3 regions of the Azospirillum mesophilum genome follow, and region 1 is predicted to be linked to each of the others. Evidence: riboswitches for the same ligand, from Rfam matches in the RefSeq annotation. Region 1 holds a riboswitch; each other region holds the start of a gene.
The links. Region 1 has a riboswitch for thiamine pyrophosphate ahead of ACSVC7_RS06800 (LuxE/PaaK family acyltransferase). Riboswitches for the same ligand answer to the same signal wherever they lie in the genome.
Positions count from the first base shown of each region.

Region 2: linked by a shared signal. The riboswitch ahead of ACSVC7_RS14620 (ABC transporter ATP-binding protein) and the one ahead of ACSVC7_RS06800 (LuxE/PaaK family acyltransferase) in region 1 are both predicted to bind thiamine pyrophosphate.
Region 3: linked by a shared signal. The riboswitch ahead of thiO (glycine oxidase ThiO) and the one ahead of ACSVC7_RS06800 (LuxE/PaaK family acyltransferase) in region 1 are both predicted to bind thiamine pyrophosphate.

Region 1 covers NZ_JBPXMQ020000004.1:184,498-188,407, forward strand. The annotation lists gene ACSVC7_RS06795 (acyl-CoA reductase) at 1-1,182, opposite strand, end outside; gene ACSVC7_RS06800 (LuxE/PaaK family acyltransferase) at 1,187-2,278, opposite strand; TPP riboswitch at 2,373-2,499, opposite strand; gene ACSVC7_RS06805 (hypothetical protein) at 2,596-2,754, opposite strand; gene ACSVC7_RS06810 (hypothetical protein) at 3,037-3,489, shown strand; gene ACSVC7_RS06815 (non-ribosomal peptide synthetase) at 3,527-3,910, opposite strand, start outside.
Region 2 covers NZ_JBPXMQ020000013.1:97,518-101,427, reverse strand. The annotation lists gene ACSVC7_RS14630 (ABC transporter substrate-binding protein) at 1-262, opposite strand, end outside; gene ACSVC7_RS14625 (ABC transporter permease) at 273-1,028, opposite strand; gene ACSVC7_RS14620 (ABC transporter ATP-binding protein) at 1,025-1,786, opposite strand; TPP riboswitch at 1,780-1,887, opposite strand; gene ACSVC7_RS14615 (DUF1194 domain-containing protein) at 1,925-2,653, opposite strand; gene ACSVC7_RS14610 (acetoin utilization protein AcuC) at 2,866-3,910, shown strand, end outside.
Region 3 covers NZ_JBPXMQ020000002.1:350,199-354,108, reverse strand. The annotation lists gene ACSVC7_RS03830 (thiazole synthase) at 1-461, opposite strand, end outside; gene thiS (sulfur carrier protein ThiS) at 509-718, opposite strand; gene thiO (glycine oxidase ThiO) at 715-1,881, opposite strand; TPP riboswitch at 1,873-1,976, opposite strand; gene mgtE (magnesium transporter) at 2,022-3,461, opposite strand.

The DNA.
Region 1 (3,910 bases):
CACGGCGACGACCTTGACGGTGCGGTTCAGGCCGCAGGGCGACAGCCCCTCCGCCGCGTCGGCGTAGGCCACGCTCCAGGCGTCGGTGGGGTCGCCGAGCAGGTCCCGCGTCGGCTCGGCGAAGGTCTTCAGCTCCTCCGCGTTGCGCCACGCCGCGACGCTGCCCGCCTCCTCCATGGAGAGGGCGCGGCGGGGGAACTTCGCCTCGTGGGCGGTCAGCTCGTGGGCGAGGTAGCCCGCGAAGTCGCGCGGCGACACCCGCCCGCCGCGCTCCACGAAGAACAGCTGCGGCGAATAGCATCCCTGCTGGTCGTAGCGCACCACATCGTAGGCCGCGCGGTTCGCCACCGACCACGCCTTGCCCGCGTCCAGCGCCGAGCGCGCGACCATGCCGAAGCTGATCTTGTGCCCAAAGGGCAGGAAGCGCGTGGTGATCGGCACCCGGCCGCGGATCGCCTCCAGCACGTCGTTGCCGCCGTAGGCGACGGCCGTGTCCGCCTGGGCCAGCCACGCCCGCTCCTGCACCTCGTCGCCGCCCTTCCACCAGACGATGGCCATGCAGTCGGCGAGTTGCGGGTCGATCTCCGCCAGGATCCGCGCGAACCAGCCCGCGAACAGCGGCTCGGCGCTCGGCAGCTTGCCGATCGTGCCGGCCTTGACCAGCAGGCCGGAGATCAGGCTGCACAGCGGCAGGCCCGGCACGTTGCCGGCCCAGACGTGCAGCAGCAGGTCCGGCCCGTGGGCCTTGGCGAAGCCGCCCTTGGGCATGGGCTGGAAATCGTCGAGGATCTGCGGGTTGGCGAAGTCCTCCGCCAGGAACTTGCGCAGTTCCGGCAGGCGGAAGGTCTTCAGATAGCCGGTGAGGCCCAGCCGGACCATCTCCGCATCATAGCCGGTGACCAGCGGCAGCAGCCGTTCCGCCTTCCGCCGCCAGGGATCGTCGCGGTCGAGCAGGCGGGCGACGGCGCGGTCGATGGTCGCGGCGATTTCGGCGACGGTCCGGGTCTTGAGATGGCGGCGGGCGGCCTCCCGCACCCGGTCGGCGACCTCGGCGACCTGCGCGTCGGTCAGGACGGGGACGGCCACCTCGACCGCGTCGTCCCCGCGCCGGAAGGTCAGCGTCCGCCAGTCCACCCGGTCGGTGGGCAAGCCCGGCAGATATCCGGCGACCTCCCTCATCATCGGCTTACACCCGCGCGGCTTTCAGGAACTCCTCGACCGCCATCGAGCATCCCTTGGCGTCGGCCCCGTCGGCCCGGCCGAGCAGGCGGAAGCCGCCGTCCACCTCGATCCCCGCATCCTCCGTCAGGATGGCCGAGGCGCAGTTGAAATGCGCCAGATCGTGGTGGACGAGGACACCGACGGTCCCGCGCGGCACCTCCGCCCCCGTCAGCGGGTTCACCACGCGGCTGCGGATCCAGTGCGGCCCCGACTTCACGGATGGGCACACCTCGTTGCCCCAATCGTAGAACTGGGTGCTCAGCTCCGTCATGCCGTACATGTTGATGCAGGCGCGGCGCGGCACCCCGAAGGTGGTGGAGAGCTGGTCGTAGAAGGCGTCCGCCTCCATCTCCCGCGACTGGCCCTTGAAGCCGCCGGTGTCCAGGATGCGGCTGCCTTCCGGAAGGCGGAAGGTCCGGCCCTCGGCGCGCAGGGCGTCCATCAGATGCACGAAGCTGTAGCTGGCGCCAAGCAGGGCGTAGGGCTCGCCGGTGGCCTCGGCCCGCGTCAGGTCGGCGGTCACGGCGGCGACGTCCAGCCCGTCGTCGCCGATCAGGTAACGGCTGCCCTCCGTCCCGAATTCGCGCAGCGCCAGCGCCAGATAATGCGCCAGGGAGGAGTTCGGCATCGCCTCCTCGGTCGGAAACAGGATGCCCATGCGCATCCGCTCCCGCCCCTGCATGAAGCGGTGGCGAAAGTTCACGATCATCGACCGGTCGTAGACGGCCAGCGTCGGATGGTGGCTCTTCCCCCGCACGCCGCGCGTCGTGCCGCTGGTCATGAAGACCCGCTCGCACTCCTCGGGCGGACGGCAAGTCAGGGCGAGATCCTTGAAGGCGCTGATCGGCACGGCCGGGATCTCGCGCCAGCTCCGAACCGTGCGGACGGTCTTGCCGCGCTGCGTGGCGAAGCGCCGGTAGGGCAGGTTGTGTTCGAACTGGTGGGCGAAGACAGCCAGCGCGAGGCGGTTGAAATCATCCTCGCTCGCGCCGTCGGCGGCGATGAAAGCCAGAAGATCGTCGACGATTTTGGCTTCACTGTTGAGGGCTTCGGTCACGTCCAGGCACACCCTGTCAAAGCGCGCGGAATATCAAAGCGCACGGAATCCGGCGGTCGGATCACAGGTGTCAGGACGGAAAAAGGGGCGCAGCACAGCCCGATGTCCCACATCCCTACGCCGGCATGACCCGGATCAGGTTCGTTGGGTCACCGCGTTACCCGGACGGATCCGGACCGGCGGAGTCTCAGCCTCCTAACGAGGCACCCCAGGGAACGGGGGTCAGCGTAGGGGACCGGCTCACGCCCTGTCAAGAATACGCGGAGATGCACGGGCCGGCGTGGAGGGGCGGGAGAGGGCTGAACGCCTCCTCCGGGTCACCGCCGCAAGGCGATGACCTCGCAGGACTGCCGAAGGGCGGGAGTGGACCGGGCGCGCCGGATCCGGGCCGTGGGGAAGGCGACGACGACCGCGCTGGCGACGGCGCCGCCGGCGGGTTCGACCGCGCCGTCCGGGGCGTCGGCGGCGCGCCCCACAGACCAATTAGAGATGCTGCTCGCTCCGCAGTGGTACGCGGCCGTCCAAGAGAGCAGACACCACATCGTCGAGTACGTGCTAAAAGTCCAAGCAAACATGGCCGACCTTGGAACCCGTTTTCCGAGGAGCGAAAGCCGTGCGCCGTCTGGGCGCGCGACGCCGAAGCACCTCTGCATAACGGCCGGGCCGTCCCGCCGTTCCGGGGTCCGCGCCGTCCTGCACGGATGCGGTATTTCGAACGGAAAAACCCAAACGCGGCAGGAAGCGAAGGGAGAACGTCGATGAAGGCCACCCAGACGGCGCCGGACCTGGACAGCCTTTTGAAAAGCTGGATGTCCTTCCCGCTGTTCCCCTTCCAGCAGACTCCCCTTCAGCAGGCCCCCTTCCAGCAGGCCATGCTGGACCAGTCCCGGCTCTGGCTGACATCGCAGATGCAGGCGCTCGCCGCGATGGAGCGCTTCAACGAGGGCTGGATGCGGCGCCGTCGCGCGGACCTGGAGGGCGCGCTGGCGGTGGTCGAGCGGATGTCCGCCGCCGGCGATCCAGGCGCCCAGGGCGCGGCGCTCAACGAATGGCTCTCCGGATGCAGCCAGCGCGTCGCAGAGGACCTGCAGAGCATGTCCGACTGCCTGTCGGCGGTGGCCCGGAATGTGAACACCACCGCGACGGACACGGCGGAACGGGCGCGCCCAGGATCGCGCGGCCCGGAGGTTCCCCGGCGCGCGATGGGCTGACCCGCCGCCCGGCCAGCCAGGGTTACCCCAGCCAGGATCAACGCAGACGCCGCAGGGCATCGTTCATGCGCTCGGCCAGCCCATCCACCTGCGGTTCCAGGAACATGGTCAGGTGCGTGCCGGGCGTGGCGACCACCGGCAGCGGGCCGGGGACGTAGGGCGACCAGCCCAGGTCCGGCCCGGCAGCCCGGTCGTCGCGCGACAGCTCCGCGTCCTCGTCCGCCGCCCGGAATAGCACCACGCCGGCCGGCCGGTCGAGCGGGTCCGGGCGGTAGCGGGACGCCGCGACGACGTTGGCCTTGTAGATGTCGATGAAGCGGGCGAAATGCGCCTTGTCCAGCGCCGCGGGCAGCAGGCGGGCGGCGATGATGCGGTCGATCAGGTGCGCGGTCTGCGCGTCCGGATCCAGCGCGTCGAAGCC
Region 2 (3,910 bases), on a different contig from region 1:
GCAACTGCGGCTGGTAGGAGATGGCGAGGTCGGCCTGCCCGGCGGCGACCAGCTTCGGCGGGTCGTTGGGGTCGGCGGGGGCGGTCAGCGTGACGTCCAGGCCGGCGTCCTTGAAGAAGCCCTTCTCCTGCGCCACGACCAGCGGCGCGTGGTCAGGGTTCACGAACCAGTCGAGCAGGACGCTCAGCTTGTCCTGCGCCGTGGCCGGAAGGGCTGTCAGAAGGCCGGCGGCGAGCGCCGCCGCCGCGAAAGTCCGTTTCATGGTGTCGGTCCTATTCCTCAGCAGGGTGCGTGTCGGGTTGCCAGGGCAGAGCCCGGCGGATCAGCGCGTCCACGGCGGCGTACAACGCCACGGCGATGACGCCCAGCACCGCCAGCGCCGCGAACAGCAGGTCGATCTGCATGCGGGCGTTGGCGTGCAGCATCAGGTATCCAAGGCCGGAGGAGGAGCCGACCCACTCCCCGATCACCGCGCCGATCGGCGCCACGGCCGCCGCGACCCGCAGGCCGGATCCGAAGGCGGGCAGGGCCGCCGGCAACCGGACGTGCCACAGCACCGACCAGCGCGAGGCGCCCATGGTCTGGGCCAAGTCCAGCCAGCCCGGCTCCGTCCGGCGCAGACCGTCGAACAGGGTCGTGGTGACGGGAAAGAAGATGACCAGCACCGCCATGGCGACCTTCGACGCCATGCCGTAGCCGAGCCACAGCACGAGCAGCGGCGCCAGCGCGAAGACCGGGATCGCCTGGCTGACGACCAGCAGCGGCATCAGCCAGCGCCGCGCGGTCTGGACGCTCGCCAGGATGAAGGCGCTGACGGCGCCGAGCAGCACGCCGAGCACGAGCCCCAGCAGGATCTCGGCCAGCGTCGTCGCGCCATGCTGGACCAGCAGGGGAGCCTGCCGTTGCAGCGCGTCCGCCACGGCGAGCGGTCCGGGGAGGATGTAGCGGGGCACGCCGGTGGTGATGACAAGGGCTTGCCAAAGGCCGAGCAGCACCGCGACGGTAACGAGGGCGCGCAGGAGCCTCATCCCGCCAGCCTCCGCAGCAGTTCCGCCTGCATCGCCAGCAAGGCCGGGTCATCGACGGGGCGGGGCGGCAGGCCGGGAGGCTCCAGCGCCGGGCCGATGGTCGCCGGCCGGCCGGTCATGACGTGGATGCGGTGGCCGAGGCGGAGCGCTTCCAGCGGATCGTGCGTCACCATCAGCACCGTTCGCCCGGCCAGGGCCTTCGCTGCCAGGTCCTGCAAGCGCAGGCGTGTCAGGGCGTCGAGCGCGGAGAAGGGCTCGTCCATCACGACCAGCGGGCGGTCTTCCATCAGGGTGCGGGCGATGGCGACGCGCTGCCGTTGCCCGCCGGACAGCGTGGCGGGCCGGTCCTGTTCCCGCCCGCCGAGCCCCACCTGATCGAGCAGCGCGCGGGCGCGCTCGACCACCCCCGGCGCGCGGCGCTCGTGCCGCAGGCGGGCACCCAGCAGAACGTTGTCGAGCACCGGCAGCCAGGGAAGGAGCAGGTCCTGCTGCGCCATGTAGGCGATGCGGCCGCGCAGGGGCTGCCCGTCGCCGGCGGTGATCGCAGTCGGCGGCTCCGGGTCGGCGAGGCCGGCGACCATGCGCAGCAGCGTGGTCTTGCCGACGCCGCTCGGCCCCAGCAGGCATGTGGTGACGCCGGCCTCGACGGTGAGGGCGAGGTCCGAGAACAGCGCCGTCCCGCCATAGGTCAGCCGCGCGCCGGTGACGGTCACGGACAGGGGCGGGTGCAGCGTTTCGGGACGGACGGGTGCGTTCATGGGCTCACTGATCCCTTCGCCGGCATGATCCGGATCAGGTTCCAGGGGTCGTCCCCGTTTCGGGACCTCTCAGCCGACGATCGGCTCCCCCCAGTGATGTTTGGCGACTATGACAAGTCGGTGAGATGCGAGCAAGCGTCAGCGCCCCGCCACGTCAACATCCGGCGTTCTCCCGGATATCTCCAGAAGCAGCTTGCTGAGGATGGCGTCGGCGAAGGATTCGAAGTTGATCGCGGGCACCAGGAAGGCGCCGGGGCCGCCGATCACATGGTCGCGGTAATAACCGTCAAGGTCGATGGGCGCCGCCCCACCCCAGGGGTTCGGCCGGTCGTTCAGGATCGGCAACCCGTTGATGGTGATCCCGGCGGACACCGCCTGGTCCCGCGCCCATTCCACCGGGCGTCCCCGGTTGTTCACCCCGTCGCCGGACACGTCGATGACCCGCCGGGCGCCCTCGAATCCGTTGTCGTCGAAGAGGCGGGCGCAATAGTCGATGGCCCCGCTGATCGAGGTCCACTGCGCCGACGCGATGGGCGATTCGGCGACGGAGGACGCGAGGGCATCGACGCTCGCCGGATCGCCAACAAGGGTCCAAGGCACGACGATCCTTTGGAACGTGTCGCCGGCCCACTCCACATAGATCACCGCGATCCGGCCGAGCGGCCCGCCGTGGATCGCCGCCTGGACCTTGGGGTTGGTCAGGGCCTGGACATAGCCGTCCCGTTGCAGCCGCGCTTCTTCCGGATCGACGCTGCCGGAGACGTCCACCGCCAGCACCAGTTCCAGATCGACCGGCACCTCGGCGCGGGCCGCGGTCGCCGCCAGAATCAGCACGATCATGCCCGCCCAACGCCGGTACCCGAACATGCCGCCCCCTCCGCGCGTTTCCAAAACAAGAGAGTTCGGATCGGGACCGCGGCAAGGGGGCGTTGACGGAATGGCCTAAGCAGGATTTCCGAACTCCGCCCACATGGGCGGGCTCGGAAATCCTGCAAAACCATAGAGTCCGCAGATTTGTCCAGGCCGGGCCTGTGGCCCGATCTGGACAAATCTGCTTAGCCGCGCCACCTCTCCTGCGCATGTCCAACAACTCTTCACCACGTCCCCTGTTCATCGGCAGCGAGATCTACCGGGGCTCCAGCTACGGCCCGAAGCATCCGCTCGCCATCCCGCGCGTCTCCACCGCCATGGACCTCAGCCGCGCCATGGGCTGGCTGCCGGACGACGTCTATCTCGACAGTCCGCAGGCCACGCCGGACGAGCTGGCGCGCTTCCACACGCCCGACTACATCTCGGCCCTGCAACGGGCCGAGCAGGCGCAGCGCGTCGATGCGGAGACGGGGGAGCGCTACAACCTCGGCAAGCTGGAAAATCCGGTGTTCCCGGAGATGTATCGGCGCCCGGCGATCAGCGCGGGGGCGGCGATCCTCGGCGCACAGCTGCTGGCCGGGCGGGAATCGGGAATCGTCTACAGCCCGGCCAGCGGCACGCACCACGCCCGTCCGGGCCGGGCCAGCGGCTTCTGCTACATCAACGCGCCGGTGCTGGGCATCCTGGCTCTGCTCGACGCCGGGTTCGAGCGTGTCTACTACGTGGACCTGGACGCCCATCACGGTGACGGGGTGGAGGAGGCCTTCGCCCACGACGACCGCGTACTGACCCTGTCGGTTCACGAAGACGGGCGCTGGCCCTTCACCGGCAAGGCGGAGGACCGGGCGGGCGGCATGGCGCGCAACCTGCCGATGCCGCAGGGCTTCAACGACACCGAAATGGCCTACCTGATGGCGAACGCCATCCTGCCGCTGGGCCGGGCGTTCCGGCCGCAGGTGGTCGTGGTCCAGACCGGGGCCGACGCCCTGTCCGAGGATCCGCTGAGCCGCCTGGAGCTGTCCAACGGAGCGCTGTGGAGCGCCGTGCGCGCGCTGATGGACTTGGCCCCGCGCATGCTGGTGGTCGGTGGCGGCGGGTACAACCCGTGGTCCGTCGGGCGCTGCTGGGCCGGCGTGTGGGCGACGCTGAACGGAATCGACCCGGCCGTGCCGCCGACGGCCGAGGCGGAGCGGGTGCTGCGCGCGCTCACATGGTCCCGCGCGGCCGGGCGCAACCCGCCGGAACACTGGTTCA
Region 3 (3,910 bases), on a different contig from region 1:
AGCGGCATCACCGCCGCCGCCCCCAGGTCGGCCAGCTTGCGGCAGGTGACCGGATCGTCGTTGCAGTAGGGCAGCACGGTGAAGCCGTCGGCCACCAGCTCCTCCGTCGCGCGCAGCAGTTCCTCCACATCGGGGTAGAGCAGTTCGCGGTCGCCGATGACCTCCAGCTTGATCCAGTCCACACCCAGCGCCTCGCGCGCCAGTTGGGCGGTCAGAACCGCTTCCTTGGCGGTCAGGCAGCCGGCCGTGTTGGGCAGCAGCCCGACCCGGTTGCCGAGGACGTCGACGAGGCTTTCCGAATAGCCGTCCAGGCTGATGCGCCGGATGGCGACGGTGGCGAGTTCGGTGCCGCTGGCGGCCAACGCGTCCAGCATGACCTGCTGGTTCGGATAGCCGGCGGTGCCCAGGAACAGCCGCGAGCGGAAGCTGCGGCCGGCAATGGTCAGGGTGTCGTCTTGCATGGGGGTCCTCTGTCCCCTCTCCCCCTTGGGGAGAAGGACTATGGGGCTCACCCGCCCTGGACGGGGCGGATGATCTCGACGGTGTCTCCGGGGGCGAGCGGGGTTTCCGGCCAGCGGCGGGAGGGGACGACGGCGCCGTTCAAGGCCACGGCGACGCCGGACGTGCCCGGAGCAATGCCACGCCCCGCCATAAGAGCCGCGACGGTGTCGGCGGCCAGCGCTTCGTCCCGGCCGTTTACACGGATGAAGGCGCTCATGCGGCGGCTCCCTTCGGCTGGAAGCGGTCGATGGCGAAGGGCTGGATCACCGGGTCGGCTTCGCCGGTCAGGATCAGGCGGGCGATCGAATCGGCGGTCACCGGGGTCAGCAGAATGCCGTTGCGGTGGTGGCCGGTCGCCAGGATCAGCCCCTCGACCGCCGAGAGGCCGAGGATCGGGGCGTCGTCGCGGCTGCCCGGACGGAAGCCGGCCCAGCTTTCCTCGATGGGCAGTTCGGCGATGCCCGGCAGGGCGCGCCACGCGCCCTCCAGCAGGGCGAACTGGCCGCCCGCCGTCAGGCGGTCGTCGAAGCCGCGTTCCTCCGTCGTCGCGCCGATCAGCAGGCGGCCATCCAGGCGCGGGATCAGATAGGTGCCGGGCGTCCACACCACATGGCGCAGCAGCGGCAAGCGTTCGTCCATGCGGACGCAGATCATCTGGCCCTTGACCGGGCGGACCGGCGGTCGGGCGGCCGGGGGAAGCCCCTCGATGCCGCCGGCCCAGGCCCCGGCGGCCAGGACGACCCGGTCGGCCTCGACCAGCCGGTCGCCGACGCGAAGGCCGGCGACGCGGCCATTCCGCACCTCGATGCGGGTGACCTCGGTGTGTTCGTGCACCACGCCGCCCGCGCACAGCACGGCGGCGTGCAGGGCGCTGGCGAGCTTGCGGTTGTCCACCTGATGGTCGCCCGCGCAGAACAGGGCGCCGGCCACGCCGGGCTGCAGATAGGGCTCGCGGCGGCGGACCTCCGCCCCGGTCAGCCACTCCACCGGCAGGCCGAGGCCATGCTGGAACTGGTGCAGGACGCGCACCTTGGCGGCGTCATCGGCGTTGAGGGCGATGACCATGGTGCCTTCGGTGCGCAGGTCGACGGGAAGGCCCGAGGCGGCCTCCAGCTCCGCCGCGAAGGCGGGCCACAGCGCCTGGGAAGCGCGGGTCAGGGGCAGCAGGCTTTCCTCGCCCGGTTCGGTCTCCACGCAGGCGGCGAGCATGCCGCCGGCGGCGTGGCTGGCCCCGCGCCCGACGGCGCCCCGGTCGAAGACCTCGACCCGGCAGCCGGCGGCGGCGAGCCGCCACGCGATGGACAGGCCGATGACCCCGGCGCCGAGGATGGCAACGGACGGATTGGTAGACGAAGGACGGAACGAGGGCGCAGTGACCATGCGGCGGCTCCCTTCGCTGGCATTATCCAGACAGGTTCGATGGGTGTGATCTCAGCCGCGCGAGCGCATCCCGCACGGCACCCCAGCCAATGTCCGGATAATCCGCAAAGCCCCGCTTCTTGGCAACCCCAAAAAGCAACCTACAGCAGCATCGCAGCCGCAAGCCCCAGAAAGGCGAAGAAGCCGACCACGTCGGTGACGGTGGTCAGGAACACCACGCTCGCCACCGCCGGATCGACCCCCAGCTTGTCCAGCCCCAGCGGGATCAGCACGCCAAACAGGCCGGCAACGAACAGGTTAATGATCATCGCGCAGGCGATCACCAGCCCGATCATGGGCGTGTACCAGACCCAGGCGATCAGCCCGACCAGCATGGCGAAGACGATGCCGTTGATGAGGCCGACCAGCACCTCCTTCCCCACCACGCGGAGCGCGTTGGAGGAGGACAGCTCGCGCGTCGCCAGCGCCCGGACCACCACGGTCAGGGTCTGCGTTCCGGCGTTGCCGCCCATGGAGGCGACAATGGGCATCAGCACGGCCAGCGCCACGATCTGGGAGATCGTACCCTCGAACAGGGAGATCACGCCGGCCGCGACGAAGGCGGTGAACAGATTGACGGCCAGCCACCAGACCCGCGATCGGGCGATGTCGCCGATACCGCTGAACACGCCGGTGTCGCCGACGCCGCCCAGCTTGCGGATGTCGTCCTCCGCCTCCTCGTCGATGATGTGGACCACGTCGTCCACGGTGATGACGCCGATCAGCCGCCCGCCCGCGTCCACCACGGGGGCGGAGACCAGCGCGTACTGGCGGAAGAGGTTCGCCACCTCCTCCTGGTCCATGGTGGCGGGGATGGTGTCCACCTCCTCCGTCACGATGTCAGCGATGCGGACGGACCGCTTCTGCCGCAGCAGGCGGGACAGCGGCACCGAGCCGACGACCCGGTGCATCGGATCGACGACGAAGATGTCGTAAAAGTCCTCCGGCAGATCCTCCGACGCGGCGCGGACATAGTCGATGGTCTTGCCCACCGTCCAGAACTGCGGCACCGCCACCAAGTCGCGCTGCATCAGGCGGCCGGCGGTGTATTCGTCGTAGGTCAGGTTTTCCTGGACGAGCGCGCGGTCCTCCGCCGGCAGATTCTCCAGAACCTCCCGCCGGGTTTCCTCGTCCAGATCCTCGATGACGTCGACCGCGTCGTCGGTGTCCAGGTCGGCGACGGCGGCGGCCAGTTCCTTCGGCTCGAACAGCTCGACGATCTCTTCGCGCAGGTCGGCGTTCAGGTAGCTCAGCACCTCGCCGTCGAAGTCGGGGCGCAGCACCTCGATCAGCGCCTCGCGCTCGTCGTGGCCGAGCTGTTCGATCAGGTCCGCGACATCGGCGGGGTGCAGCGTCTCGATCTCGGCGCGCAGCCCCTCACGCCCGTCCCCATGAAGGCGGGCGACGATTGTCTCCACGAACTCCGGCTCGACGCCGTAGCGGCGTTCCTCCTCGCCCTCCTCCCGCAGCTGGTGGGGGCGTTCCGCCGTCTTCGGCTCATCGTCGGGGATGCGGTTCGGTTCCTGGGGGTCGGCGTGCATGGCGGACACCCTCCCTTAACGATGGCGACGCGGCGTGACGGCATGGTCCAGGGATCGGTCGGCCATGGCGCACCGGCGTCTGCGGGTTGGGGGGAGCCCCCGCGGCCGAACCGCCGGGGCGCCCACCGAATATAGGTGCCCGAATGCTTTGTCCAGCATGGCCCGGCACCCCGCGCCGGAGCTTGCGCAACGCTTGCGCCGCCACGAAAGCGAACTTCCGTTCGCTTTCGATTCAAATGGCCTCACTTGCCGGCTCTCAGCGGATGCCTGTGGCATCCGCCTGCCGCCAGCGGTAACGAAGTTACCGCGATAGGCCGGGCTTCGGACGCACGGGCGTCCGGGACCGCCGTCGCGGTCCTAAGCGGATTGAAATCCGCTTTAAGTTCGTGCACCCATAATAGCCGCAGCGGCCATCGGCCGCACGGCGCCATGCTTTCTTCACCAGCGGA